Regions from separate parts of the Microbacterium sp. NPDC055683 genome, predicted to be linked through region 2. Evidence: predicted binding sites of a transcription regulator. Region 2 holds the regulator's gene; each other region holds the start of a gene.
The links. Region 2 encodes LexA, which represses DNA repair genes until DNA is damaged. Its sites were predicted from a motif close to TCGAACANNTGTTCGA; they were not measured.

Region 1: a site for LexA is predicted at 2,355-2,370, ahead of ACWGPF_RS11815 (DUF222 domain-containing protein). Genes of this name have one in related genera too.
Region 3: a site for LexA is predicted at 6,888-6,903, ahead of uvrA (excinuclease ABC subunit UvrA). Genes of this name have one in related genera too.

The regions. Positions count from the first base shown of each region.
Region 1 covers NZ_JBSHGQ010000029.1:9,959-19,506, reverse strand. Annotated here, with positions in the region: gene ACWGPF_RS11825 (glycerate kinase family protein) at 1-253, shown strand, start outside; gene bcp (thioredoxin-dependent thiol peroxidase) at 303-773, shown strand; gene ACWGPF_RS11815 (DUF222 domain-containing protein) at 881-2,311, opposite strand; gene ACWGPF_RS11810 (response regulator) at 2,454-3,095, opposite strand; gene ACWGPF_RS11805 (ATP-binding protein) at 3,092-4,705, opposite strand; gene ACWGPF_RS11800 (CitMHS family transporter) at 4,881-6,356, shown strand; gene ACWGPF_RS11795 (manganese efflux pump MntP) at 6,574-7,137, shown strand; gene ACWGPF_RS11790 (hypothetical protein) at 7,141-7,413, opposite strand; gene ACWGPF_RS11785 (N-acetyltransferase family protein) at 7,565-7,984, shown strand; gene ACWGPF_RS11780 (GntR family transcriptional regulator) at 7,991-8,632, opposite strand; gene ACWGPF_RS11775 (sunset domain-containing protein) at 8,858-9,548, opposite strand, start outside.
Region 2 covers NZ_JBSHGQ010000034.1:9,097-18,644, forward strand. Annotated here, with positions in the region: gene infC (translation initiation factor IF-3) at 1-88, opposite strand, end outside; gene ACWGPF_RS12860 (DUF1844 domain-containing protein) at 368-778, shown strand; gene ACWGPF_RS12865 (SseB family protein) at 812-1,579, opposite strand; gene priA (bifunctional 1-(5-phosphoribosyl)-5-((5-phosphoribosylamino)methylideneamino)imidazole-4-carboxamide isomerase/phosphoribosylanthranilate isomerase PriA) at 1,563-2,309, opposite strand; gene hisH (imidazole glycerol phosphate synthase subunit HisH) at 2,395-3,042, opposite strand; gene hisB (imidazoleglycerol-phosphate dehydratase HisB) at 3,039-3,638, opposite strand; gene ACWGPF_RS12885 (histidinol-phosphate transaminase) at 3,679-4,758, opposite strand; gene ACWGPF_RS12890 (LysM peptidoglycan-binding domain-containing protein) at 4,789-5,142, opposite strand; gene lexA (transcriptional repressor LexA) at 5,394-6,077, shown strand; gene ACWGPF_RS12900 (alpha/beta hydrolase family protein) at 6,137-8,101, shown strand; gene ACWGPF_RS12905 (hypothetical protein) at 8,106-8,858, shown strand; gene hflX (GTPase HflX) at 8,863-9,548, opposite strand, start outside.
Region 3 covers NZ_JBSHGQ010000025.1:4,983-14,530, reverse strand. Annotated here, with positions in the region: gene coaE (dephospho-CoA kinase) at 1-204, shown strand, start outside; gene ACWGPF_RS10830 (LamB/YcsF family protein) at 201-962, shown strand; gene ACWGPF_RS10825 (5-oxoprolinase subunit B/C family protein) at 959-2,554, shown strand; gene ACWGPF_RS10820 (histidine-type phosphatase) at 2,613-4,406, shown strand; gene ACWGPF_RS10815 (hypothetical protein) at 4,449-4,718, shown strand; gene uvrB (excinuclease ABC subunit UvrB) at 4,729-6,807, shown strand; gene uvrA (excinuclease ABC subunit UvrA) at 6,933-9,548, shown strand, end outside.

The DNA of each region.
Region 1 (9,548 bases), on a different contig from region 2:
CGAGGTCGCCGTGCGCGCGAAGCGGCACGGCAAGCCCGTGCTCGCGCTCGCCGGCACGATCGGCGTGCACGCCGAAGCGGTGTACGGGGCGGGGATCGACGCCATCCAGTGCGTGCTGCCATCGCCCGTCGCCCTTCCGGAGGCGTTCGCGCGGGGCGCCGAGTTCGTGACGGACGGCGCCGAGCGCGCGATGCGCACGGTGCTGCTCGGGGCCGCGCTCGGGCGGCGGGCGCCGTTGGCCGTCGCCGCATGAGGCCCGCCGGCGGCCGTCTCCCGACGGCCGCCGGTAGGGTGGATGGCCTATGACGACGCGCCTCGAACCCGGTACCGCAGCCCCCGACTTCACCCTCGCCGATCAGGATGGCGAGCGCGTTTCGCTCGCCGACCTGCGCGGGCGTCGGGTCGTGGTCTACTTCTATCCCGAGGCGCTCACCGTCGGCTGCGCGAAGCAGGCGTGCGACTTCCGCGACAGCCTGGGTTCGCTCGAGGGCGCCGGCTACACCGTGATCGGCATCTCGCGCGACGAGCCGGAGAAGCTGCGCCGGTTCCGTGAGCGCGACGGTCTGACGTTCACGCTGCTGAGCGACCCCGACCACGCCGTGCACGAGGCGTACGGCACGTGGGGTGAGAAGAACAGCTACGGACGCATCGTCGAGGGCGTCATCCGGTCGACGTTCGTGCTCGACGAGGACGGCGTCGTCGAGAAGGCGCTGTACAACGTCAAGGCGACGGGCCACGTCGCACGCCTGCGCCGCGAGCTCGGCATCGACTGACGCGGGCGGCGGGAGACCGGCACAGCGGCACCGTCGGGGATCGCCACCGCCTGGAACCGTCGGAGATCGCCACCGCCTGAGACCGGGACCCGCGCCCGCGCCCACGCTCAGGCGGCGAGGTGGTAGCGGGTGGGTCCGCCGCGGCGGGGTGTTCTGGTGTGGTCGAGCCAGGCTGGTGGGGTGAACCAGGGGATGGCGTCACGGCCGGTGCCTTCGAGGTGGATGTCCCATCCGTCGCCGTGGACCCGGTGGTGGCAGGCAGTGCAGAGCAGGATCGCGTTGTCGAGATCGGTGCCGCCACCTCTCGACCACCATCGGATGTGGTGCACGACAGTGTGGGAGGGTGGGGCGCCGCAGAACGCGCACCCCTGATCACGTTCGGCGATGGCGAGTTTCTGCGCGGGCGTGAACAGGCGCCTCGCGCGTCCGAGGTCGAGGATCTCGCTATTCCCTCCGAGGACGACCGGGATGATCTCCGCATCCGCGGCCATCCGCCGGATCGCTCCTGCGGTGAGGGGCTGCTCGATCCCATCGACCCGGACCACGGCGCCCGCCCCGCCGTCGCTCCTCGCGCCTGCTCCGCCTCTCGGCGTGCGGAACGCGACACCCGCCTGCCCTGCCCTGTCCGTCGTGCTGTCGTGGGTGTCGAGCGCGGCGGTGAGGTCGTCCAGGCCCATCCTCACGACCATCGTCGCGATCGGACGCGTCGGGACCCGGTCACAGCCGAGGGTGTGACGGGCCAGGTCGGCGAGGATATCCGCCCGCATCTGCCCCGGTGTGCGCCGGTCACGCATCGCCTCATCGGGCTCGTGCTCGTTGCGGCGCATGTTCCGTGTGACGATCCGGTCGATCGCCGCCACGACCGGCGCCGCCGTCTCGGGGTCGAGGCGGCCCGTGACCGTCACCATCCCGTCGCGTCCGGTCCGGAACGACAGCATCCGCGCATCCCGACGCCCCTCCTCCCGCGGCTCCGCCCCATCCGGATCGAGATGCTCCTCGACATCCAGAAGAAGCCGGCGCACCTCGTCGCCGGTGAGACCCGGGATCCGGGCGACGAGGATCTCCTCCATCGACAGACACGCCGCATCCCCCGCCCGCACGGCCACACGGTCCAGCATCGCGACGACGAGGCCGGCAGAGGCGGCACTCAACCGGCCATCCCGGACAGCGTCCGCCACATGCGGATGCGTCGACGGCAGCGTCTCCCCGATCAGGTTCGCACGAGGCGCGGTCGCCTCACCGACCCGGATCAGCCGCGACGCCTCCGCCGAGGCCATCCCGGTGACCGCGCTCAGCAACGCCACCGCGCCCGTGAACCCCTGCTTCCGCGCGAAGGAGTCCTTCCCGAGCTCACGACGCGACTGCCGGGAGATCTCCGCCGCCACCGGCACCAGCGCCGCATCCGCCAGACGCCGCACCTCCCCCAGCGTCTCGGCCAGCCGCGCAAGCTCCCCCGCGGCGGCACCCGCCACGTCCAGCCCCGCGACCGCGACACGCAGCCCGTCAGCGAGAGAGGTGAACGAGGGAGACGGCTCCATAGAACAAAATTACCGTGGAGGCATCCCGCTGTCAACACATTTATCGAAGATTCTTTCGATAAATGCTCGGTGTCCTCGGCGCCTGAGAACCGCGCCGGAGCGCGAAGGGCCCGCACCACGGCCCGGAGGAGACCGCGCCCCGTCACACCACCCGGTAGCGGTGCTCGGGGCGCCCTGCCGTGCCGTACTGAAGCGAGACCTCGACCGCGCCGCGGGCGGCGAGCTCGGCGAGATGGCGCTGCGCCGTCGCCCGCGAGACCCCCGTCCGCGCCGCGAGCTCGACGCTGGAGGCCTCCCCCTCCGCGAGCGCATCGAGGAGGAGCTGCTGCGTTCCCGCCCGAGCGGGCGCGGGCGCGGCGCCGCCATGGAGGACGCCGACCGCCCGGTCGATCGTCTCCTGCGTGACGCTCCCCGACGCGAGCAGATTGCGGTAGCGCAGATATCGGTCGAGTCGATCCTGCAGTGCCCGCGGATCGAACGGCTTGACGAGGTAGTGCAGCGCCCCGGACGCGAGCGCACGCCGCACGGTCGGCACGTCGTCGGCCGCGCTCAGCACGAAGCGGTCGATGCCCGCCTCGCGGCCGATCTCGATGCCGTCGCCGTCGGGGAGATACACGTCGAGGAGCAGCAGGTCGGGCCCGAGATCGCGGATGGCGATGCGCGCGGACGCCGCATCGCGCACGGGCGGCAGCGCCGTGAAGCCCGGGCGGGCGTCGACGAGGTCGCGGTGGATGCCGCTCACGCGGAAATCGTCGTCGACGATGAGCACCCGGATGCCGGTCATGTCTCCCTCTCCCTCATGACGCCGGGAAGCCGCGCCGCGAACACCGCGCCGTGCCCCTCCCCGCGCGGCTCCGCCAGCCAGAGCTCGCCGCCGCGTCGGCGCGTGAAGCGCCGCGCGAGCGGCAGACCGATCCCGCGTCCGTGCACGCGCTCGGTCGCATCATCCTCCGCCTGACGCGCTTTCTCGAACACCGACTCCGGCTCGTCGACCCCGGGCCCCGAGTCGGTCACGGTGAGCGCGAGCTCGTCTCCCGCATCCAGGAGCGACACCTCGACCCACCGCGGCTCCTCTCCCGCGGACGCCGCCGTGACGGCGTTGTCCACGAGGTTGCCGAGCACGGCGGCGACATCCTCGGCCTCGGCCACGATCCCCACGACGAAGGTGTCCTCCCCGATCCGCAGGTCGACGCCCCGCTCGCGCGCCTCGATGCGCTTCGCTGCGAGGAACGAGCGCAGGAACGGCTCGTCGACCTCGATGCCCGCCTCCTCGGGGATGGCTCCGCGTTCGGAGAACTCCGCGAGCAGATCCTGGGCCTCGTCGACCCTGCCCGCCGCGATCATGCCGCGCACGGCATGCATGCGGTTGGCGAACTCGTGCCGCTGCGCGCGGAGCGCGTTGGTCGCCGCCCGCACGGCGTCGAGCCGCTCCGCGAGGGCGACGACGTCGGTGCGGTCGCGGAGGACGGCGACGACGCCGAGCGATCGCGGGCCGTGGTGCACCCGACGCACCTCCACGTAGACGACGCGGTCGGCGAGCACGAGCTCGGCGTGCACGAGCGGCTCCCCTCCGAGCGCCTGGTCGAGAGCCGCGCGGAGCCGTGGCGGCAGCTCGAGCTCGTCGAGCCGGCGGCCGACGACCTCCGGCAGGCCCGCGGCGTCGTTCACGGCGCGCACGAGGCCGTCGTCCGAGACGGCCAGCACGCCGTCGTGCACGCCCTCGAGGATGGCCGCCCTGCTCTGCAGCAGTCCGCCCAGCTCCTCCGGCTGGACCCCGCGCGTGAGCCGCTCGAGACGACGGCGGATGAGGAAGGACACGAGCGCGGCGATGCCGAGCGCGACGAGCGCGATGACGACGAAGACGCCGACGAGCAGCGGCGCGTCGGCGAAGACGCGCGACGGCGCGATCCCGACGCTCACCTCGCCGACGACGGCATCGCCATCCGGTGAGAGCACGGGCACCTTGGCGCGGACCGACTCGCCGAGCGTCCCCCGCTCCCAGGCGATGACCTCCTCCCCCGCGATGACGCGGGCGAAGTCGGTGCTCACGCGCTCGCCGAGGAGCGCGGGGTCGGGATGGGCGAGACGCAGGCCCAGGTCGTTCGCGATGACGACGAACAGCGTGTCCGTGCGCGCGACGATCCCCGCCGCATACGCCTGCAGCGGGCCATCCGCCAGGGCATCGGCGTCGAGCGCCTCCTCGCCCGCGGAGGCGGCGACATCCGCCCGCACCTGCGGGTCGCTCGCGACGGTGCGCGCCACGGCGAGCGCCGTCGACTCCGCCTCGTCGCGCAGCTGCCCGATGCCGAGCACGGCGAACGCCGAGATGCACACGGCGATCACGACCGCGGCCGCCGCGACCTGCATCGCGAACACCCTCGTCGTGAACCGCATACGTCGAGTATCCCCGCCGTCGGGGTCGAGCAGAATGCGCACAACCCGCTCAACGCGCAGATGCCCGCACAATGCGCGCATCGTCCGCGGGAGCGGCGTCGCACCGTAGCGTCACCCGGGTACGCTCTCCCGCCGATCGCGACGACGCGGACCGGCTCGACGACAAGGACGTCACATGCTCGTGATCCTCGGATTCACCATGATCCTCGCGTTCATGGTGCTCATCATGACCAAGCGCCTCACGCCCATGGTGGCGCTCATCCTCGTGCCGACGATCTTCGGGCTGTTCGCGGGTGCGGGCCTCGGCATCGGCGACATGGTCATCTCGGCCATCGGCGACATGGCCCCGACCGCCGCGCTGCTCATGTTCGCGATCATGTACTTCGGCATCATGATCGACGTCGGCCTGTTCGACCCGCTCATCCGATTCATCACGCGCGCGCTCGGCGACGATCCCGCCAAGGTCGTGCTCGGCACCGCGCTGCTCGCGGGTGCCGTGTCCCTCGACGGCGACGGCTCCACGACGTTCATCATCACGACGTCGGCCATGCTCCCGCTCTACCTGCGCCTCGGGATGAGCCCCGTCGTCCTCACGTGCGTCGCGGGTCTCATGAACGGCACGCTGAACATCGTGCCGTGGGGAGGACCGACCGTGCGCGCGGCGACCGCGCTGGGTCTGCAGCCGACCGACGTGTTCGTCCCGATGATCCCCTCGCTCGCCGTCGGCCTCGTCGTCGCGCTGGGGCTGTCGTGGATGCTCGGCCTGTCGGAGCGGAAGCGCCTGGGCCGACTGAGCCTGACAGGCGCCGACGAGCTGTGGGAGCAGGACGGCACGACGCGCCCCGGCCGCTTCGGGATGCGCGTCCCGAAGCTCCGCTCGGGTGTCGGCAACCCCGGCGCGCGCGCCACGCTCGGCACGACGAACGTCCTCACGGTGAAGGGCTCGGGACTGCGCGCTCCGGCGCTCCTCGGCGAGGACGAGCGCGACACCGCCATGGCCGACACGATGCTGAGCCCCGACCGCGCCACGCTCCGCCCGAAGCTCATCTGGGCGAACCTCGTGCTCACGCTCGCGGTCATGGTGCTGCTCGTGCTCGACGTCATGCCGCTCGCCTTCGTCTTCATGATCGGCACGGGCGTCGCGCTCGTCCTGAACTTCCCCAAGCTGAAGGAGCAGAGCGCCGAGATCGTCGCGCACGCACCGAGCATCGTCGGCGTCGTGTCGATGGTCCTCGCGGCGGGCGTCCTGGTCGGGGTGCTGGATGGCACGGGCATGGTCACGGCGATGGCCGACTGGGTCGTCGACATCGTGCCGCCCGCGCTCGGCCCGTTCTTCGCCGTCATCACCGGTCTGCTGTCGATCCCCATGACGTTCTTCATGTCGAACGACGCCTTCTACTACGGCATCCTGCCGATCCTCGCCGAGAGCGCGTCGACCTACGGCATCTCGGCCGCCGAGATGGCGCGCGCGTCGATCATCGGGCAGCCCGTGCACCTGCAGAGCCCGCTCGTCCCGGCCATCCTGCTGCTCGTCTCGCTCGCGAACGTCAACCTCGGCGACCACCACAAGAAGGTGCTGTGGCGCGCGACGGTCGTGTCTCTCGTCATGCTCGGCGTCGGCATCCTCGTCGGCTCCGTGCCGATCGGTTGAGCCCGCCCCGGAAGGCCGTCCCGTGAGGGGCGGCCTTCCGGCGTCCCGCGGCGGTTCGGCCGCCGACGTTCGGCGCCCCGAAATGCTGTCAATCGCGCTCTCGGCTTGGTCGCGGCTCGACGCGTCGGCCAGGCTGGAACGAGCGGAGGGAAAGCGTTGCCCTTCGGTGCGCGACGAGGTGCCGACCCTCGTCCGTCGGCCGAGGAGGAGAGCCCGCATGACCCCCTGGACGCTGATCCCGCTCGCGATCGGGGTGTCGGCCGACGCGTTCGCCGTCGCCCTCGGCAAGGGGCTGCAGCTGCGGTCGCGCGTACTCGTGGGCGCGCTCGTCATCGCCACGGCGTTCGGCGTCGCCCAGGCGGTCATGCCGCTCATCGGATGGCTGCTCGGCAGCGCCTTCGCGGAGGCCATCGCCCCCTTCGACCACTGGATCGCCTTCGCCCTGCTCGGGTTCATCGGCGGCAAGATGCTGTGGGAGGCGTTCCAGCCCGACGATGCCGAGGGCGAGGCGCCCGCACATCTCTCCAAGCGGGAGGTCGCGGTGCTCGCGATCGCGACGAGCATCGACGCCCTCGCCGTGGGGCTGTCGTTCGCATTCCTCGACGTCGCGGTATGGTCGGCCGTGCTCGCGATCGGCGTCATCACCTTCGCGCTGTCGTTCGTCGCGGTGCTCGTCGGGCACCGCATCGGCACCCGCTGGCGCCGTCCCGCCGAGATCGTCGGCGGCGTCGTGCTCATCGGGATCGGCGTGCAGATCCTCTTCGAGCACCTGCTCGCGTAGGGCTCACACGGCGCGCACCGACATGAGCCCCCATCCCTCGGGGACCTTCGCCTCGAGGGCGGCCATGTCGTCGGCCTCGATCTCCGCGATCTCCGTGCTCCGGTACCGGCCTGCGGCGCTGATCGACGTCGAGCGCTTCGCCATCGACACGGTCGCGTCGGTGAGGATGTACCCCTCAGGCACCTGAGCCTCGAGCGCCGCGCGCACATCCTCCTGCGTCTGCGCCTCCGCGCCGATCTCCCCGACGTCGTTCCGCCTGATCACACCCACGAGCACCCGTCCAGCCTACGTCGCCGGCGACATCGACTCGCGCCGGTGCCCGCGCGCCCGCCCTCTTCGCGCCGGGCCATTCGCGCCGGGACTACCCCTCGGCGTCGAGACCAGTGCTGCGAGCAAGGGTCCGGGCGACGCGGGATAGCCTGGACGGATGGACTGGACGCTGCGCCCCGCGCTCGACTCCGACGCCGCATGGCTCGCAGAGCTCCGTGCCGACGTCCTGCGGGACGACCTCGAGCGCCTCGGACGGTACGACCCGGTCCGCGTGCGCGAGCGGTTCCGCTCCGCGTACGCCCCGGCGCTCACCCGCATCATCGTGGTCGACGGCGAGGACGCCGGATCGATCGCGGTCCGAACCGCGGACGACGGGACCTGGATCGAGCACTTCTACCTCGTGCCTCACCTTCAGGGCCGCGGCATCGGGGCGGGGGTCCTCGCGCATGTGCTCTCCGGAGGCGGCATCCACCGCCTCAACGTGCTGCAGGGCAGCCCGGCCCGCCGGCTGTACGAGCGGCACGGCTTCGCCCTCGACAGCGAAGACGAGGTCGACGTCTTCCTCGTGAGGCGCTGAGTCCCCTCAGCCGCACTCGATGCCGTGGAGGGATCGGACGATCCGCTCCGCCGCATCGCCGTCGCCTGCGGCGATCGCCTCCCGCAGCGCGGCGTAGAGCTCGAGCTGCGCGGCCGCTTCGCCTTCGTCGGGCACGAGGTGCTGCAGATTGCGCTCGAGCGCCAGCTCCATCTCGGCGAGGTGCGCGTGATGCAGCCGGTTGCCCGACATGCCCGAGAGGAACGAGAACAGCTCGCGCCGCCGTGCCGACGCCGCCGCCGGAGCATCGAGCGCGTCGACGACCGCATCGACCATCCGGATGGCCGCGGCCCGTTCCGCGTCGCCGAGCCGCGGGACCGCCATGTGCGCGACGATTCCCGCCTGGTATCCGGCATGCTCGCGCGAGGCGCGGACGTCCTCCTCCGTCACCTCCGTGACGCGCGTCGAGCGGCTCGGCAGCATCTCGACCATCCCGATGCGCTCGAGGCGCTGCAGCGCTTCGCGCACGGGCATCCGCGACACGTGCATCTCGGCGGCGAGCTCCACATCGCGCACGCGCTGGCCGGCAGGGAGCGTGCCGTCGATGATCGCCTCTCCCAGCCTGCGGAACACCTGCTCCCCCAGCAGCTGCTTCTGCACCGAGATTCCCTCGAGATCGGTGATCCCCATGACCGCCCCCAGCTGTCCGACATCGATCGACGTCGGACCGTCCTCCGGGCCGTTCGAGCGCCCGGCCCCTCCCCAGCAGACTCGAGCCGCTCGAACGACCCGTCCGCCGGTGCGATGCCCTCTCGGCGGCACCGGCTTGTCACCATCTAACGCGACGAACGAGGACAGACAGCGCAGAAAGCCCCGGTGACACCCATATACCAGGATGAGTTGGGCGCAGGAGGACTACCGCTTCGAGGCGCGGTACCCCGCCTTCTCGGCGTCGTGCGGGGTCGCGAAGCACTCCTCCGGGTTGGTGGCGTTGTAGTACTGGCCGCCGGGCACGTGGTAGATCCAGTCGCCGGAGCTGGAGTGGTTGCCCTTGACGGGGTAGCCCGACGGGCAGTTCCAGGTGCCGGGCACGGGAGCGACGGGACCGCTGGGCGCCGGCTGAGCGGGTGCGGGCTGCGGCTTCGCCGGAGCGGGCTGGGAGGGGGAGGGCTTCGGCGCGGCCGGTCCCGTGAGCTCCGGAGCAGCGGCCCCCGACGACGGCGCGTACAGCGCGATGCCCTCGTAGGTCCAGTTGCGGTCGGAGGTGCGCAGCTGCTGGGCCTCCGCCGCGTTCGCCGTGTAGAAGTGCTTCTTGAAGGTGGCGCTCCAGAAGCGGTGGACGGGAACGGTGCCCGAGGTGTTGCTCGCCGCGGTGCAGAACGCGGTTCCCTCGTACGACCAGTTCTTGTCGGTCTGGCGCACCTTCGCGGCCTCCGACGAGCTCGTCGTGAAGAAGTGCGACTCGAACGCGGACGACCAGAACCGGTGCACGCCGACCGTGCCGGCAGGACATCCGTTCGCTCCGACCGGCCAGACCCGGAAGTCCTGGCCCTCGTACGCCCAGTTCGGGTCGCCGGAGTGGAGGTTCTGCGCCTCCGAGCGGTTG
Region 2 (9,548 bases):
CGGCCTCCTGCGCCAGGCGCAGTGCCACCTCGATACGGACGACGCCGATCTGCTCGCCTGCCGGGCCGACGAGTCGGACCTCTGGCACGCGAATGCGCTCGTTGGTGCGGGGATCGCTGATGCGGAACTCCTTGGGTGCGTGATTCGAGCCACCGTGTCGCGAGGGTCGCGGCGCGGGCGGGAGAAGAGTTCAGCATCCACCCGAGCACGACGATCGACATCGGCTCGACACCCTGATCGACCCGCGCGGACGCGAGCGGAGTGTGCATGACCCGGTAGCCTGGAGCGGCAAGCGCGGGTGGGAACTGAATCCTCTTTCGTCCGGAGCGAACTCCGGAGCCCGCAAAAGTCTACCAGAGAGCGGTCCATGAGCGCCATTCCGTCCGACGAGCCCATCCACGACGCCGACCGCCACGCGCGGTGGGAGGAGCAGGAGCGCGCCGCGGCCGCCACCGAGGCCGTCCGTGACATCGCCGACGTCGCCGCCGTCGAGGTCATCGCGTCGAGCTGCGTCCACCTCATGAGCGCGGCAGCGGTGAAGCTCGGCCTCGCCGACGCGGCGGACGCCGACGAGCTCGTAGACCTCGACGAGGCGCGCAAGCTCATCAACGCGCTCGCGGGCCTCGTCACCGCCGCCGCCCCGGAGATCAGCGACATGCACGCTCGACCCATCCGCGACGGCCTGCGATCGCTGCAGCTGCGCTTCCGAGAGCTGTCGCTCATTCCTGACGCGCCGGGGGCGGGCCCGGGCGAGAAGTACACCGGCCCCGTCATCTGAGGCGTCCGGCCGTCCGAGCCGAGGGCGGCCGCCTCAGCCGCGCTCGAGCGTGACCTGCAGCGAGTCCACGAGCACGGCGATGCGGTCGTCCGCGGCCCAGCGGCGCGCCAGGCGCTGCAGGACCGCGTCGACCTCCGCGCGTTCGAGGCCGTCGACGAGGCGGAGCCGGACGACGAGCTCCGGGCCCCGCAGGCGCGCCTCCGGGTCGCCGGCCTCCACAGCCAGGTCGATCACGGCCAGCTCGCCGCCCACGCTCGCCTGCAGCGCGAGGAACACGTCCGGGCTCTCTGGCGAGGGCTCCCAGGCCTGGTTCTGCGCGATCGCCCAGACGGCGGGCCTGCGCACGACGAACTCCGTGGGGCTCGTCGGGTCGAGCACGATGAGGTCGGTGTCCTCCCCCGCGGCCGCGAGCGCCGCGCGGGGGCCCGCCACGGGGATCGGCCGGGCAGCCGCATCCCACGCCGAGAGAGTCTCGACGCAGCTGAAGAGCGGAAGCACCTTGCGACCGTCCGGCGCGGAGACCGTCACGATCGACAGCTCCTGCGTCTTGTCGACGGCGAGCCCGTGCGCTCCGACGCCCTCGTCGCCCTTCTCCGCGACGAGCGGGACGAGCACGCGCGCGCCGCGCAGCGCGTCGACGACCTCGCGCGCGGACGCGCGACCGGCGCGGAATCCCGTCAGCGCATCCCACAGGGCGGGATCGGCCGAGCCGTCGTCTCCCGCGGCGGGGTTGGGATGGAACCGGCGCCCCTCCCAGGGGACGCCGGCGGAGTCGGAGAGGCCGTCAGTATCCGGCGACATCCAGCGCCTCGGCGAGCGTGAACGCGCCCGAGTAGAGGGCCTTGCCGACGATCGCTCCCTCGACGCCGAGCGGGACGAGGTCGCGCAGCGCGGCGATGTCGTCGAGGCTCGACACGCCGCCCGACGCGACCACCGGCTTCGGCGTGCGCGACGTCATCTCGCGGAGGAGCTCGATGTTCGGCCCGCGCAGCGTGCCGTCCTTCGTCACGTCGGTGACGACGTAGCGGCTGCAGCCCGCCTCCTCGAGGCGCTCGAGCACCTCCCAGAGGTCGCCGCCCTCCTGCGTCCAGCCGCGGGCGGCGAGCGTCGTGCCGCGCACGTCGAGCCCGACGGCGACCGCGTCGCCGTAGCGCCCGATGACGGATGCCGTCCACTCGGGGTTCTCGAGCGCGGCCGTGCCGAGGTTGATGCGCTGCGCGCCGCTCTCGAGGGCGGCCTCGAGCGAGGCGTCGTCGCGGATGCCGCCAGAGAGCTCGACGTTCACGCCGCGCACGTGCTTGATGACCTTCCGCAGGATGCCCGCGTTCGACCCGCGGCCGAACGCCGCGTCCAGATCGACCAGGTGGATCCAGTCCGCACCCTGGCTCTTCCAGTTGTCGGCGGCCTCGAGCGGATCGCCGTAGCTCGTCTCGGAGCCGGCCTCGCCCTGCGTCAGGCGGACGGCCTTGCCGTCGGCGACGTCGACGGCGGGGAGCAGGGTCAGTGCGGGTGTGGACGCGAAATCGTTCATGGCTCCTCGTGCACGCGGGCCTCTCCCGCGGACGCACGAGTCAAGAGACTAGACCGCCCGCGGCCCCTGCTCCAACTCGATGCCGTCACAGCGCGGGAGCGAGGCCGTCCACCCAGTTGCGCAGCAGGCGGATACCCGCCTCCCCCGACTTCTCGGGGTGGAACTGGGTCGCCGACAGCGGGCCGTTCTCGACGGCGGCGAGGAAGGGACCGCCGTGGTGCGCCCACGTCAGGACGGGCTGCGGGAACGGCGCCTGGACGTCGAGCTCCCACTGCTGAGCCGCATAGGAGTGCACGAAGTAGAAGCGCTCGCCCTCGAGCCCGCGGAAGAGCCGCGACCCCTCGCCCGCGTCCACCGTGTTCCAGCCCATGTGGGGCACGACGGGCGCGTCGAGCTGCGCGACGGTCCCCGGCCACTCGCCGAGGCCCTCGGTCTCGACGCCGCGCTCGATGCCGCGCGCGAAGAGCACCTGCATGCCGACGCAGATCCCCAGAACGGGCCGCCCTCCGGCGAGGCGCCGTTCGATGAGCTCTCCTCCGCGGATGGCGTCGAGCTGCTCCATGACGGCCTGGAAGGCGCCCACTCCGGGCACGAGGAGGCCGTCGGCATCGAGCACCGTGGAGCGGTCGCGGGTCAGCGCCACGTCGGCGCCCGCGGCCTCGAGGGCCTTCACGGCCGAGTGGACGTTGCCCGAGCCGTAGTCGAGGACGGCGACCTGCGGACGCGCCGTCACAGCGCGCCCTTCGTCGAGGGGATGCCGTCCACGAGCGGATCGAGCGCCTTGGCCTGCCGGAACGCGCGCGCGAACGCCTTGTACTCGGCCTCGGCGATGTGGTGGGGGTCACGGCCCCCGAGGACGCGCACGTGCACGGTGAGGCCCGCGTTGAACGCGATCGCCTCGAACGTGTGGCGAACGAGCGAGCCCGTGAAGTGGCCGCCGATGAGGTGCTGCTCGAACCCGGCCGGCTCCCCCGTGTGCACGAGGTACGGGCGGCCCGAGATGTCGACGACGGCCTGAGCGAGCGCCTCGTCGAGCGGGACCAGGGCGTCGCCGTATCTCGAGATGCCCGCCTTGTCGCCGAGCGCCTCGCGGATCGCCTGTCCGAGCACGATCGCGGTGTCCTCGACGGTGTGGTGCGCGTCGATGTGGGTGTCGCCCGTCGCCCTGACGGAGAGGTCCGTGAGGGAGTGCTTCGCGAACGCCGTGAGCATGTGGTCGAAGAAGGGCACGCTCGTCTCGATGGTGCTCTTCCCCGTGCCGTCGAGGTCGAGCTCGAGCTCGATGGTCGACTCGCTCGTGGAACGGGTGCGGCGCGCGATTCGGGTCATGCACCGATTCTATCGGCGCGCCTGCGGGCGCTCCCCGCCGTCAGCGGCCGATCTCGGCGAGCGCGTCGAGGAACGCGCTCGTCTCCTCCTCCGTGCCCGCCGTCACCCGGAGGTGACCGGGGATGCCGATGTCGCGGATGAGGACCCCGCGGTCGTAGAGCGCCTGCCACGTGCCGCGGACGTCGTCGACCCCGCCGAACAGGACGAAGTTCGACCAGGTCGGGTAGACCGTGTAGCCGAGCGCCTCGAGCGTGGCGGAGATCCGATCGCGCTGGACGACGATGTCGTCGACCATCGACAGCATGGTGTCGGAGTGGCGGAGCGCAGCCGAGGCCGCGGCCTGCGTGAGCGCGCTCAGGTGGTAGGGCAGCCGGACGAGGCGGAGGGCGTCGACGAGAGCGGGATCGGCGGCGAGGTACCCCACTCGCGCGCCCGCGAACGCGAACGCCTTGCTCATCGTGCGCGAGACGACGAGACGTTCGCGGCCGGGGAGCAGCTGCAGAGCCGACGGCACGTCGCGCGGGGCGAACTCGCGGTACGCCTCGTCGACGATGACGATCCCGCGCGCGGCCTCGTAGACGGCCTCGACGACGTCGTTCTCGAGCGGCGTCCCCGTGGGGTTGTTCGGCGCGCACAGGAAGACGACGTCGGGCCGCGCGTCGGCGACCTGCTCGGCGGCGCTCTCCGGAGTGAGGGTGAAGCCGGCGCCACGCTCGCCCGCCACGAACGTCGAGCCCACGCCGCGTGTCAGCAGCGAGTACATCGAGTAGGTGGGGGCGAAGCCGAACGCCGTGCGACCCGGTCCTCCGAACGCCTGCAGGATGTGCTGGAGCACCTCGTTCGAGCCGTTCGCCGCCCAGATCTGCGCGGGCTCGATCCCGTGGCCGAGGTAGTCCGCGAAGCCCTCGCGGAGCGTCGTGAACTCGCGGTCGGGGTACCGGTTGACATCGCGGAGCGCGAGAGCCACCGAATCGGCGATGTCGTCGGCGACGTCGTCGGGGATCGGGTGCGTGTTCTCGTTGACGTTGAGGGCGACGGGCAACGGCGCCTGGGGAGCGCCGTACGGCTGCTGTCCGCGGAGGTCGTCGCGCAAGGGGAGGTCGTCGAGGGTGGCGGTCACCCCATCCATGCTAGGGCGTGAGCGCCTGGCTCAGTCCGCCGACGCGTAGGCCGCGGGGATGGCGATCTCCGCGCCGGCGTCGACCCCGCCGCCGTCGAGGCGGTTGAGGCGGACGATCGCGTCGACCACGTCGCGCGGGTCGGCGTCGGGGGCGATCTCCTCCGCGATCCCCCACAGCGTGTCGCCCGCGAGCACCGTCACGGTCTCGAACCCGCCCGCAGGCACGCCCGCCTCGCTGGATCCCAGCGCGCCGCCGCCGTTGAGCACGCCGAGACCGATCGCCGTCACCACGGGGGCCGCCGCGAGGGCGGCGACGACGCGCCGACCGCGCGCGGTGAGGCGCAGCCGCGTTCGACGGGCGGGGGCTGTGCGGATGGTGCTCATGTCGGTTCCTTCCTCGGGGCCGCTTCGAACCTGCATCTCGGCCGGGAGACGCAGGCCCGAAGCGATGTTCCGAATGTATCTTCGAGGTGCCGGGCGTGTCAAGAGTTGTCTTCGAAGCGGCCTACGGTCCCGCATGCGACACGCTCGAACAAATCTCCTCGGATCCGTGTCGCATCCGATACCGTCTTCTCAACGGGATCACCACATCACGCACCACCGACATCCGCTCGGGGCAGCGAAGGAGCACGGACATGACGGATGCCCAGACCCGCGGCGAGAAGCCGCGGACGCGCAGGCGCAAGAACCTCAGCGAGAAGCAGCTCGCCATCCTCGAGGTCATCCAGCGGTCCATCCAGGTGAACGGATACCCGCCGAGCATGCGGGAGATCGGGGACGCCGTCGGCCTGAAGTCGCTCTCGAGCGTGACGCACCAGCTCGGGCAGCTGGAGCTGAGCGGCTACCTGCGACGCGACCCGGGCAAGACCCGGGCGATGGAGGTGCTCATCGACCTTCCCGGCTCCGCCGTGGAGAACCCGGCCGACGCCGCCCCCTCCGTCGGCGACGCCGCGCTCGTGCCGCTCGTCGGCCGCATCGCCGCCGGCGTGCCGATCACGGCCGAGCAGCACGTGGAGGAGATCTTCCCGCTCCCCCGCCAGCTCGTCGGCAAGGGCGATCTGTTCATGCTCAAGGTCACGGGCGAGTCGATGATCGACGCGGCCATCTGCGACGGCGACTGGGTCGTCGTGCGCTCGCAGGGGACGGCCGACAACGGCGACATCGTCGCGGCCATGGTGGACGGCGAGGCGACGGTGAAGACCTTCCGCCAGCGCGACGGGCACACCTGGCTGCTGCCGCGCAACTCGGCGTTCGAGCCCATCCTCGGCGACGAGGCCGTCGTGCTCGGCAAGGTCGTCGCCATCCTGCGCGCCGTCTGATCCCGCGGTGCCGCATCGCGCCTGCCCGGCGTCCGGCGGCGCCGGATAGCGTGGACGGCATGACGCAGACGCTCCCCTACGGCTCCTGGCCCTCGCCCCTCGCCGCCGCCGACATCGCGGTGTCGGCGCCCCGCCTGTCGGGCGCGCGCTTCGCGGACGACGACGTCTGGTGGGCCGAGGGAGTGCCCTCCGAGCGCGGACGCACCGCCGTGCGCCGCGCATCGGACGGCGGGATCGTGCTCCCCTCCCCGTGGAGCGCACGGTCGCGCGTGCACGAGTACGGCGGCGGCGCGTGGATCCCCGGTCCGGACGGGACGCTCCTGTTCGTCGAGCAGTCGGATCAGCGCGTGTACGCCCTCGCAGCCGGCGGCGTGCCCGTCGCGCTCACCCCCGCGGACGAGCACGCCGCGTACGGCGACCTCGTGCTCGCCGAGGGGCGGCTGTGGGCCGTCCGCGAGCGCCAGGACGGGCGGCGGGTGACGCGCGACATCGTGACGGTGCCGCTCGACGGCTCCGCGGCGGGGCGGCCCGACCGGATCGTCAGCGTCGTCGCCGGGAGCGACTTCCTCGCCTTCCCCTCCCCGCGCGCCGGCCGCCTCGCCTGGATCGCCTGGGACCATCCCGACATGCCGTGGGACGCCGCGGAGCTGCGCATCGGCGACCTCGGCGCCGACGGCCGGATCGCGCAGTGGCGAACGCTCGCGGGAGGGCGCGTCGATGGCGCGGAGATCTCCGCGCTCCAGCCGGAGTGGGTCTCCGACGACACGCTGCTGTTCTCCGCCGACCCGCCGATCCGCGCCGGCGGCCCCGCCCGCTGGAACCTGCACCGCGCCCGTCTGGATGCGCGGGGCGACGAGGTGGTCGTCGTCCGCTCCGTCGACGCCGACACCGGCGGACCGCTCTGGAACCTCGGCACGCGCTGGTACTCCCCGCTGGCCGACGGACGCATCCTCGCCGTCGAGACGAACGGGCGCGACCGTCTCGTCCTCATCGACGGCGGCACGGTGACCGACCTGGACACCGTGCTGGGAGAGATGCACGTCGAGGACGTCCGCGGTGCCCGCGCCCTGCTGACGGGCGCGGGTCCGCGCACGCCCGGGGGGATCTGGCTGCTCGATCTCGCTCTCGGGACCCTGACCGCTGTGCGGGGCGGGGTGTCCTCCCTCGACCCGGAGTGGTTGCCTGAGGCCAGGGCGGTCGCCTTCGACGGACCGTCCGGCGAGGTGCACGCCTTCCACTATCCGCCCACGAGCCCCGTCGCCGAGGGCCGGGACGACGAGCTGCCGCCCTGCCTCGTGCTCGTCCACGGCGGGCCGACCGCCCATGTGGCCGGATCGCTCTCCCTGGCGATCACGTACTTCACGAGCCGCGGCATCGCGGTGCTCGACGTGAACTACGGCGGCTCGACGGGCTACGGGCGCGCCTACCGCGAGCGGCTCCGCGGCGAATGGGGCGTCGTCGACGTCGACGACGTCGCCGCCGCCGCGCGCGGGCTCGCGGCAGAGGGGCTCGCTGACCCCGCACGGCTCGCCGTCCGCGGCGGGTCGGCGGGGGGATGGACCGTCCTGTGCGCCCTCGCCGGCACCGACGTGTTCGCGGCCGGCATCAGCCGCTACGGCGTCGCCGACCTGCGCCTGCTCGTGGCGGAGACGCACGATTTCGAGGCCAGGTACATCGACGGCCTCGTCGGCCCGCTGCCGGGCGCCGAGCAGCTCTACATCGACCGGTCGCCGCTGTCGCACGCCGAACGGCTGCGCACGCCGCTGCTCATCCTCCAGGGCGCCGACGACCCCGTGGTCCCGCCGTCGCAGTCGGAGGCGCTCCGCGACGCGCTCGCCGAGGGCGGGGTGCCGCACGCCTACCTGCTCTTCCCCGGCGAGTCCCACGGGTTCCGCGGCGCCGACGCGATCGTGCGCGCGTTCGAGGCGGAGGCGGCCTTCCTCGGCGCCGTGCTGGGATTCGACACGCCGGGGGTGCCTCCGCTCCCCCTCTCCGGGATGTCGGAGCCTCCGGCTATCGTCTGACCCGATGGAACTGACCGGCCTCGTCCTCGCCGCCGTCGGCGCCTCCGATCTGGGGCGCCGACTCGTCGCACCGCGCGCGGCGCGCGCCGTGTCCGTGGCCGTCGTCCTCCTCCTCTGCGCGCTCGCCGGCGCGGCGCTCGGCACGGATCCGGCGTCATCCGCGGTGCTGGCGCTCGTCCCCGCCGCGTGCGCCATCGGATGGCTCGCCACCGTGCGCGCCGACCGCGCGCTGCTCGGCTTCGCGCCCGTCGTGGTGCTCGCCGCCGTCGCGGGTGCCGGCCTCGTCTTCCCTCCTGGCACCGTGGCCGCCTCCGTCGGGTCGGCGGGCACGCCCGTCGGGCTCATCGTCCTCGTCGCGGGCGGGGCGCTCTTCCTCCTCGAGTCGGCCAATCTCGTCGTGCGCGCCGCGCTCCGCAGCGAGGACGTCCCCGCCGATGACGAGCCTTCCCCGCCGAGGCGCCTGTTCGCGCGTTCCGACCGCGCGTCCGTCGACGCGCCCGACCCTCGCACGACGCACACGCTGCGCGGCGGACGCATCATCGGGCCGCTCGAGCGCATCGTGCTGGCGGGGCTCGTCCTCGCGCAGGCCTACCCCGTCGTGGCGGCCCTCATCGCCGCCAAGGGGATCGTCCGCTTCCCGGAGATCTCCCGTGACCGGGATCGGGGCACGCAGGCGGAGTACTTCCTCGTCGGCAGCATGGTCAGCTGGGTGCAGGCCCTCGCCGTCGCCGGGCTGATATGGCTCGGCACGCGCTGACGGGTCAGACCGCGTAGGGCGCGAGGTCGGCGGCGAGCCGCGGCGACACCCGCACGTGCACGCGCGTGCCGCCCTCCTCGTGATCCTGGGAGAGGAAGATCCCCGTCTCATGGATGGCCGACAGCAGATCACCGCGTCCGTAGGGAACGAGGGCGCGCACCTCGACGGCGGGAAGAGGCAGCGCCTCCTCCACGACGGCGCGGAGCTCGGCGATCCCCTCCCCCGTGCGGGAGGAGACGAACACCGCGTCCGGCTCGAGACCGCGCAGCACGAGGCGCGCGTCGTCGTCGATGAGATCGGCCTTGTTGAAGACCACGATCTCCCGGATGTCGCGGGCCCCGACATCCGCCATGACGTCGCGGACGGTCGCCAGCTGCCCGGCGGGATCGGGATGGTGGCCGTCGACGACGTGCACGATGACGTCGGCGTCGGCGACCTCCTCGAGCGTCGATCGGAACGCCTCGACGAGCTGATGCGGGAGGTTGCGGACGAAGCCGACGGTGTCGGCGAGCGTGAAGACGCGGCCGTCGGCGGTCTCGGTGCGGCGCACGGTCGCATCGAGCGTCGCGAACAGCGCGTTCTCGACGAGCACGCCCGCGCTCGTCAGCCGGTTGAGCAGCGACGATTTGCCGGCGTTGGTGTAGCCGGCGATGGCGACCGACGGCACCGTGTTTCGCTTGCGCTCGGAGC
Region 3 (9,548 bases), on a different contig from region 2:
GCGCACGCCCCTGCCGCGCTGCGCGCGCGGAGGCTCGTCACCGAGCGCGGCCTCACGGAGGAGGAGGCCGACGTCCGCATCGCCCGGCAGGCGTCAGACGAGGAGCGGCTGGCGTTCGCCGACATCGTCGTGGACACCTCCGGCACGCTCGACGAGACGCTCGAGCGGGCCGACGCGCTGTGGAGGGATCTGGCCCGGGCGTGATCGACCTCAACAGCGATCTGGGCGAGAACGAGCCCGATCGCGTCGTCTCCGACGACGCGGCGATGCTCGACGTCGTCACGAGCGCCAACGTCTCGTGCGGGCGGCATGCCGGGACGACCGAGGGCATCCGCGCGACGCTGGCGGCCGCCGTCGCGGCCGGCGTGACGATCGGAGCACACCCGGGCTATCCCGACCGCGCGGGATTCGGACGGCGCCGCGTCGAGGGCGCGCCCGCCGCGCTGCGTGCCGAGGTCGAGGAGCAGGTGGGCGCGCTCGCCGCGCTCGCTCGCGCCGCAGGCGGGCGGATCGCCTACGTGAAGCCCCACGGCGCGCTCTACCACGACGTCGCGCGCGATGAGGAGCGCGCCGCCGCCCTCGTCGACGCCGTGCGCGCCGTCGACGACCGCCTCGCCGTGCTCGCGCTCCCCGGCAGCGCCGTCCTGCGGCTCGCCGAGCGCGGCGGCCTCCGAGCCGTCGCCGAGGCGTTCGCCGACCGCGCCTACCTCCCCGACGGCGGCCTCGTCCCCCGCTCACGGACGGACGCCGTGCTCCACGATCCGGGCGCCGTGGCCGCGCGGATGGCACGGCTCGTGTCCGAGGGGGTGGTCGAGGCGGTCGACGGCACATCCGTGCGGGTCAGCGCCGAGTCGATCTGCGTGCACGGAGACAGCCCGGGGGCGGTCGGGATGGCCCGCGCCGTGCGGGCGCGGCTCGAGGCCGACGGCATCCCGCTCGCGTCGTTCGCGGGCGCGACATGAGGCGGGTGCTCGTCGCCTCCGACACCGCGTACCTCGTCGAGGAGGACGACGCTGAGGGCGCCTGGCGGCTCCACGCCGCCCTCGCGGCGGAGACGCCGGCCGGCGTCGTGGAGGTCGTCGCGGGCGCACGCACCGTGCTGGTGCGGTTCCGGAAGGGCACGGGGCGAGGGCTCCGCGAGCTCCTGGCGACCATCCCCGGGCGCGACCCGGGAGCGGCAGCCGGGTCGGTCGTCGCGCTCCCGGTCGTGTACGACGGGGACGACCTCGAGGCCGTCGCCGACCTCCTGGGCGCATCGCCGGATGCCGTCGCGACGCGGCACGCCGCCGCGGAATGGCGCGTCGCGTTCGCCGGGTTCGCGCCGGGATTCGCCTACCTCGTGGCCGACGACCCCCTGTTCGACGTGCCGCGGCGGGCATCGCCCCGCACCCGCGTGCCGGCGGGGTCGGTCGCGCTCGCCGGGCCCTACTCGGGCGTGTACCCGCGCGCGAGCCCCGGCGGATGGCAGCTCATCGGCCGCACGGACGCCGTGCTGTGGGATCCGGACCGCGAGCCGGCCGCGCTGCTCGCCCCGGGTGCGTCCGTGCGGTTCCTGCCGGCCCGCGACGTCGTGGCCGCATCCGCCCGAGACCCGGACAGGGCGCTCCGACACGGATCCTCGCGCGTGGTCGACATGCCGGGGGACCGCCGCGTCGCGCCCGCCGTCGTCGTGGTCGAGCCGGGCCTCCAGCTGCTCGTCGAGGACGCCGGTCGGGCGGGGCGGGCGGCCATGGGCGTGTCGCCGTCGGGGGCGGCCGACCGGACGGCGCTGCACGACGCGAACGTGGCGGTCGGCAACGACCCGGGCGAGGCGGCGCTCGAGCTGCTCCTCGGCGGCGCGGTGCTGCGCTTCCGCGCGGCCGGCGTCGCGGCGATCGCCGGCGCCCCGGTCGACGCGCTGCTGGTGCGCGGCGACGACGCGCATCCGCTCGATGCCGGCCGCCCCTTCGCCGTGGCGGACGGCGACGAGCTGCGCATCGGGCACGCCGAGCGCGGGCTGCGGGCGTACATCGCGATCCGAGGTGGTCTGGCGCTCGTGCCCGTGCTCGGCAGCCTCGCGACGGACCTGCTCGGCGGGATCGGCCCGCGAGAGCTCGGCGGGCGCGCGCTGCGGGCGGGAGACGTCCTTCCGCTCCGCGGACCGTCCGCCGCGCGACGCCTCGTCGAGCCGTGGGCCGCCCCCGCCCGTGCGCTGCGGGCGCCGGGCGAGGTCGCCGAGCTGCGCGTCGTCCTCGGCCCGCGTGCCGACCGGTTCGCGCGCGGTTCGCTGCGACGTCTCTTCGCCGACGCCTGGACCGTCACCCCGAGGTCGGACCGGACGGGCGTGCGCCTCCACGGGGCGCACCCGCTCGTGCGCACGGTCGAGTCGGAGCTCCCGAGCGAGGGCGTCGCGGCCGGAGCCGTGCAGGTGCCGTCCGACGGGCAGCCCGTGCTCTTCCTCGCCGACCACCCGGTCACGGGCGGCTACCCCGTCGTCGCGGCGGTCATCGACGACGACCTCGACCTGGCCGGCCAGCTGCCTCCCGGCGCGCTCGTGCGCTTCCGCCCCGTCTGACCGCGGCCGGCCACCCGCAGGACACCGCCGGTTCACCCTGCGCCGGTAGCGGTAGAGGGTGATCCTCCCCGCGCTCATGCCCTCCCTCCTCGTCGGCGCGCTCGCCGCGGCTCCCCTCGCGGCATCGCCAGCGCCGGACGAGGACGGCTCCTACAGCAGCAAGCAGCCGTATGTCGCTCCGACCGAGGCCGACATCGCCGCCTACCAGCCGGCGCCCGACGGGTACCGGCCGCTCGCGACCGAGTCGGTCGCGCGCCACGGCTCCCGCGGTCTGTCGAGCTACAAGTACGACGCCCTGCTCCACCTCGTCGCGCAGACCGCGCTCGCCGAGGGCGGGTTCGTCTCGCCCGAGATCGGAGCGGCGTTCGTCGCGAACCTCGACGCGATGACCGCGGCGAACGTCGAGAACGGATACGGGATGCTCACCGGGCAGGGCGAGACGCAGCATCAGGGCATCGGGCAGCGCGCGGCCGAGCGCAATGCCGACCTGCTCTCGCAGGGCGGTCGGATCGTCGCCGAGACGTCGGGCGAGGCGCGCGCGACGGAGTCGGGGGAGAGCTTCCTGCTCGGGCTCGGCGTGGAGGGCGTCGAGCTCGACGCGCGCCCCGACCTGCTCTACTTCCACGAGGTCGAGAACCCCGACGGCTCCGAGAAGGCGGCCGGATCGCCTGAGCGCGAGCGCGCGGAGGCGTACCAGGCGTACATCGAGGAGCAGACGGACGACGGCGGCACGATCGCCGCCGCCATGGACCTCATCGAGGAGCTGCCGCGCTCCGTGGAGGTCGCCGACGACCTCCTGTCCGGCATCTTCACCGCCGAGTTCATCGCGGCGATCGGCTCCGACGAGGAGCACACCTGGTTCAACACGGCCGACGGCACGCAGACGGGTGCGATCGCCTGCGCCGAAGGCGCGGATCCGGCCGCCGATCCGGATGCCTGCGGCGATCCGGAGAAGTCGATCGAGAGCTCGGTCGACGCCGCGATGACCCTGTACAACCTGTACATCATCGCCGCCGACATGGAGGAGGAGAACGTCGCGCCGCACGCGTTCGACTTCGCGCAGTACTTCGCCGGCCGTGAGGAGGACGCGGAGTGGTTCGCGTATCTGCTCGACGCGGAGGACTTCTACGAGAAGGGGCCGAGCCTGGCCGGCCACGACGAGACGTACCGGGTGGCGGAGGCGCTCCTCGACGACTTCTTCGCGACCATCGACGCCCGAGCGGCGGGCGGCGACGTCGCGGCGACGTTCCGCTTCGCGCACGCCGAGACGATCGTCCCGTTCGCGGCGCTGCTGAAGCTCCCCGGCTCCGCGGTCGCGGCGCCGGACGATGCCACGCCCGAGTCGATCGCCGACGTGTACAACGTCGCGGACAACCCGTGGCGCGGCGCAGAGGTGACCCCCATGGCCGCGAACGTGCAGTGGGACGTCGTCGCGCGCGACGGCGTCGATCCCGCGACCGGAGCCGCCTACACGCCGCTCGTCCGCATGCTCTCCAACGAGCGGGAGATCCCGTTCGCGGACGGCTGCACCCCCGTCGCCGAGGGATCGCACTGGTACAAGACGACCGAGGTGAAACGCTGTCTGACGGGGGTCGAGACGGCGGAGAGCCCGCTCATCGCGGTCGCAGCGCCCGAGCCGGAGCCGACGGCCGAGCCGACGGCGACGGCGACGACCCCGCCGACGGCGACGCCCGCTGCCGGTGCGCCGCTCGCCGCGACCGGCGCGGCCGTCGACTCGTGGGGAGGGGCAGGTGCGACGGCAGCGCTGGGCGGCGCGGCGCTGGGCGGCGCGCTGCTCGTGCCCGCTCTCATCCGCCGTCGCGCCGCGCGCGTGCGATCGCCGCGTCCGTGACGCGGGCCTCCTCCGCCGTGCGCGGAGGGGGATGATGTCGTCATGGGAGTGTTCGCGGAGCGCGATGACGAGGAGCAGCACGCGTGGGCGGCACTGCCGTCCGAGCCGGTCGAGCCGGAGCCTCCTTCGCGACGACTCGACGCTCTGCCGTCGCCCGACCCGGCGGCGGTGGACGCCGCCGGGTCCGGCACGGCGTCGTACTCGATCGTCTTCCCCGTGACGCCGCCGCCTCCCGCGGCAGCGGACGTCGCCGCCGGCGCACCGGGGCCGGATGGCGATCCGGCCGGGCCCGATGTCGGCGCGCCCTCCTAGGCTGGAGGGCATGCAGACGACACGGAGCGTGCGGCCGTTCGAGGTCATCAGCGAGTACGAGCCGAGCGGCGACCAGCCGAAGGCCATCGCCGAGCTCGCGGCGCGCATCAACGCGGGCGAGACCGACGTCGTCCTCCTCGGCGCCACGGGGACGGGCAAGTCGGCCACGACCGCGTGGCTCGTCGAGCAGGTGCAGCGGCCGACCCTCGTGCTCGCCCACAACAAGACGCTCGCGGCACAGCTCGCCAACGAGTTCCGCGACCTGCTGCCGAACAACGCCGTCGAGTACTTCGTGTCGTACTACGACTACTACCAGCCGGAGGCGTACGTCCCGCAGACCGACACCTTCATCGAGAAGGACTCGTCGATCAACGCCGAGGTGGAGCGGCTGCGCCACTCCACGACGAACGCCCTCCTCAGCCGACGCGACGTGGTCGTGGTGAGCACGGTGTCGTGCATCTACGGTCTCGGGTCGCCCGAGGAGTACCTGCGTGCGCTCGTGGCGCTGCAGGTGGGCGAACGGTACGACCGCGACGCCATCATCCGCCAGTTCGTCGCGATGCAGTACAACCGCAACGACGTCGACTTCTCGCGCGGCAACTTCCGGGTGCGCGGCGACACGATCGAGATCATCCCCGTGTACGAGGAGTACGCCATCCGGATCGAGCTCTTCGGCGACGAGATCGAGGGGCTCTACCGGCTCCATCCGCTCACGGGCGATGTGCTGGAGAGGCTGGACGCCGTCGCGATCTTCCCCGCCACGCACTACGCCGCGGGCACCGACACGGTTCAGCGCGCCATCAAGACGATCGAGGAGGAGCTCGCCGAGCGGCTGCAGGAGCTCGAACGGCAGGGCAAGCTCCTCGAGGCGCAGCGGCTGCGGATGCGCACGACCTTCGACCTCGAGATGCTGCAGCAGCTCGGCTTCTGCTCGGGCATCGAGAACTACTCGCGCCATCTCGACGGCAGGGAGGCGGGCGAGCCCCCTCACACTCTGCTCGACTTCTTCCCCGACGACTTCCTCCTCGTCATCGACGAGTCCCACGTCACCGTGCCGCAGATCGGCGCGATGTACGAGGGCGACGCCTCGCGCAAGCGCACGCTCGTCGAGCACGGCTTCCGGCTCCCCAGCGCCATGGACAACAGGCCCCTGCGGTGGGACGAGTTCAAGAACCGCATCGGCCAGACGGTGTACCTCTCCGCGACGCCGGGGCGCTACGAGATGGGCATCGCCGACGGCGTCGTGGAGCAGATCATCCGACCGACGGGGCTGGTCGACCCCGAGATCGTCGTCAAGCCCTCGAAGGGGCAGATCGACGACCTGCTCGAGGAGATCCGCGTGCGCGTGGAGAAGGACGAGCGCGTGCTCGTCACGACGCTCACGAAGAAGATGGCGGAGGAGCTCACCGACTTCCTCGGCGAGCACGGCGTGCGCGTGCGCTACCTGCACTCCGACGTCGACACGCTGCGCCGCGTCGAGCTGCTCACCGAGCTGCGACAGGGCGTCTACGACGTGCTCGTCGGCATCAACCTCCTGCGCGAGGGACTCGACCTCCCCGAGGTGTCGCTCGTGTCCATCCTCGACGCCGACAAGGAGGGGTTCCTGCGCTCCGGGACGTCGCTCATCCAGACGATCGGCCGAGCCGCCCGCAACGTGTCGGGCCAGGTGCACATGTACGCCGACAACATGACCGACTCCATGCGGAAGGCCATCGAGGAGACCGAGCGGCGCCGCGAGATCCAGACGGCGTACAACCGCGAGCACGGTATCGACCCGCAGCCGCTCCGCAAGCGCATCGCCGACATCACCGACTCGCTCGCGCGCGAGGAGGCCGACACGGCCGACCTGCTCTCGAAGCGCGACTCCGCGCGGACGAAGTCGGGCAGGGGCAAGAGCCCCACCCCGCGCCTGCGAGAGGGCATCGCGGCCGAAGGGGCGAACCAGCTCGAGGAGACGATCGCCGACCTCACGGGGCAGATGCTCACGGCCGCGGAGGAACTGAAGTTCGAGCTCGCCGCGCGCCTGCGCGACGAGGTGCAGGACCTGAAGCGGGAGCTGCGGCAGATGGAGAAGGCCGGACACGCGTGAGACCGCACGCGAGGTCGATGCGTGCGATCCGCGCGTGCATCGAGGGGTGCGCGGATCTTCGAATCCCCTGAGTGGACACGTCGAACAAACGTCCAGATGTCGGTGGGACTCCGTAGGATTGTCGGGTGCCCATCACCCCTGTCGCCTCGTCCGGAAAGATCAGCGTCCGCGGCGCCCGCGTCCACAACCTCAAGAACGTCGACCTCGACATCCCGCGCGACGCCCTCGTCGTGTTCACGGGGCTGTCCGGCTCTGGCAAGTCGAGCCTGGCGTTCGACACGATCTTCGCGGAGGGGCAGCGCCGGTACGTCGAATCGCTGAGCGCGTACGCGCGCCAGTTCCTGGGACAGGTCGACCGGCCGGACGTCGATCTCATCGAGGGACTCAGCCCCGCGGTCTCGATCGACCAGAAGTCGACGAACCGCAACCCGCGCTCGACGGTCGGCACCATCACCGAGATCTACGACTACCTCCGCCTGCTGTGGGCGCGCATCGGCGTGCCGCACTGCCCGCAGTGCGGGGAGCGCATCCAGCGGCAGACGGTGCAGCAGATCGCCGACCAGCTGATGACGCTGCCGGAGGGCACGCGGTACCAGGTCGTCGCCCCCGTCGTGACGCAGAAGAAGGGGGAGTTCGTCGACCTCTTCAAGGAGCTCGCGGCGAAGGGGTACGCACGCGCCGTCGTCGACGGCGACCTCGTCCAGCTCGCCGAGCCGCCCGTGCTCAAGAAGTCCTACAAGCACGACATCGCGGTGGTGGTCGACCGTCTCGTCGCGCGCGACGACATCCTCGGCCGTGTCACCGACTCCGTCGAGACCGCGCTCGGGCTTGCCGGCGGCGTGCTGCAGGTCAACTTCGTGGACGAGGAGGGCGACGACGCCTGGCAGTCGTTCTCGGAGAAGCTCGCCTGCCCGAACGGGCACCCGCTTCAGCTCACCGAGATCGAGCCGCGCACGTTCTCGTTCAACGCGCCGTTCGGCGCCTGCCCCGCCTGCTCGGGGCTCGGCACGCGCATGTCGGTCGACGTCGAGCTGATGCTGGGCGACGAGGAGCTCTCCATCCGCGAGGGCGTGATCGTCCCGTGGACGACCCAGGGCAAGGGGCTTTTCCAGTACTACGAGCGCCTCCTCGAGGGGCTCTCCGACGAGCTCGCGTTCTCGCTCGACACCCCCTGGCGCGCGCTGCCGCAGATCGTGCGCGATTCCGTGCTGCACGGTCAGGACTACAAGGTCAACGTGCGCTTCAAGAATCGCTGGGGGCGCGAGGTGCGCTATGCGAGCGGGTTCGAGGGCGTCGTGCCGTACATCGAGCGCCAGTACGCGCAGGCCGAGACCGACACGACGCGCGCCCGCTGGGCGGAGTATCTCCGCGAGGTGCCGTGCCCCGTGTGCGACGGCGCGCGCCTCAAGCCCGAGGTGCTCGCGGTGAAGGTCGACGGCCGCTCGATCGCCGAGACGGCGGACCTCAGCCTCGAGGACGCCCTCGCCATGATGGACGGCGTCGTGCTCACCGACCGCGAGAAGCAGATCGCGGCGCAGATCCTGCGCGAGATCCGCGTACGGCTCGAGTTCCTCATCCAGGTCGGGCTCAACTACCTCACGCTCAGTCGCGCCGCCGGCTCGCTCTCGGGCGGCGAGGCGCAGCGCATCCGCCTCGCCACGCAGATCGGAACGGGTCTGACGGGCGTGCTCTACGTGCTCGACGAGCCGTCGATCGGCCTGCACCAGCGCGACAACCGCCGGCTGATCGAGACCCTCGTGACGCTCCGCGACCTCGGCAACACGCTCGTCGTCGTCGAGCACGACGAGGAGACCATCGAGGCCTCCGACTGGGTCGTCGACATCGGGCCGCGCGCGGGCGTCGAGGGCGGGGAGGTCATCCACTCCGGGCCGTTCGAGGCGCTCGTCGGCGACGAGCGCTCGCTCACGGGCGACTACCTCTCGGGCCGTCGCGAGATCGCCGTGCCGAAGAAGCGGAGGAAGATCGACCGCAAGCGCACGCTCGGCGTCGTCGGCGCCCGCGCGAACAACCTGAAGAACGTCACCGCGGAGTTCCCGCTCGGCGTGCTCACGGCCGTGACGGGCGTGAGCGGCTCGGGCAAGTCGACGCTCGTGAACGACATCCTGTACGAGGTGCTCGCGCAGCGCCTCAACGGAGCGCGCACCGTTCCGGGCAAGCACACCCGCGTCACGGGGCTCGAGCACCTCGACAAGGTCGTGCACGTCGACCAGGCCCCGATCGGCCGGACGCCGCGATCGAACCCCGCCACCTACACGGGCGTGTTCGACCGCATCCGCAACCTGTTCGCGGAGACGCCGGAGGCGAAGGTCCGCGGCTACAAGGCGGGGCGCTTCAGCTTCAACGTCAAGGGCGGTCGCTGCGAGGCGTGCTCGGGCGACGGCACGCTGAAGATCGAGATGAACTTCCTCCCCGACGTGTACGTCGACTGCGAGGTCTGCCACGGCAAGCGGTACAACCGCGATACCCTGCAGGTGCACTACAAGGGCAAGAACATCGCCGAGGTGCTCGAGATGTCGATCGCGGAGGCGGAGCGCTTCTTCGAGCCGATCCAGGCCATCCACCGCTACATGAAGACGCTCGTCGACGTCGGCCTCGGCTACGTCCGCCTGGGCCAGGCGGCCACGACGCTGTCCGGCGGCGAGGCGCAGCGCGTCAAGCTCGCGACCGAGCTGCAGAAGCGCAGCAACGGCCGATCGATCTACGTGCTCGACGAGCCGACC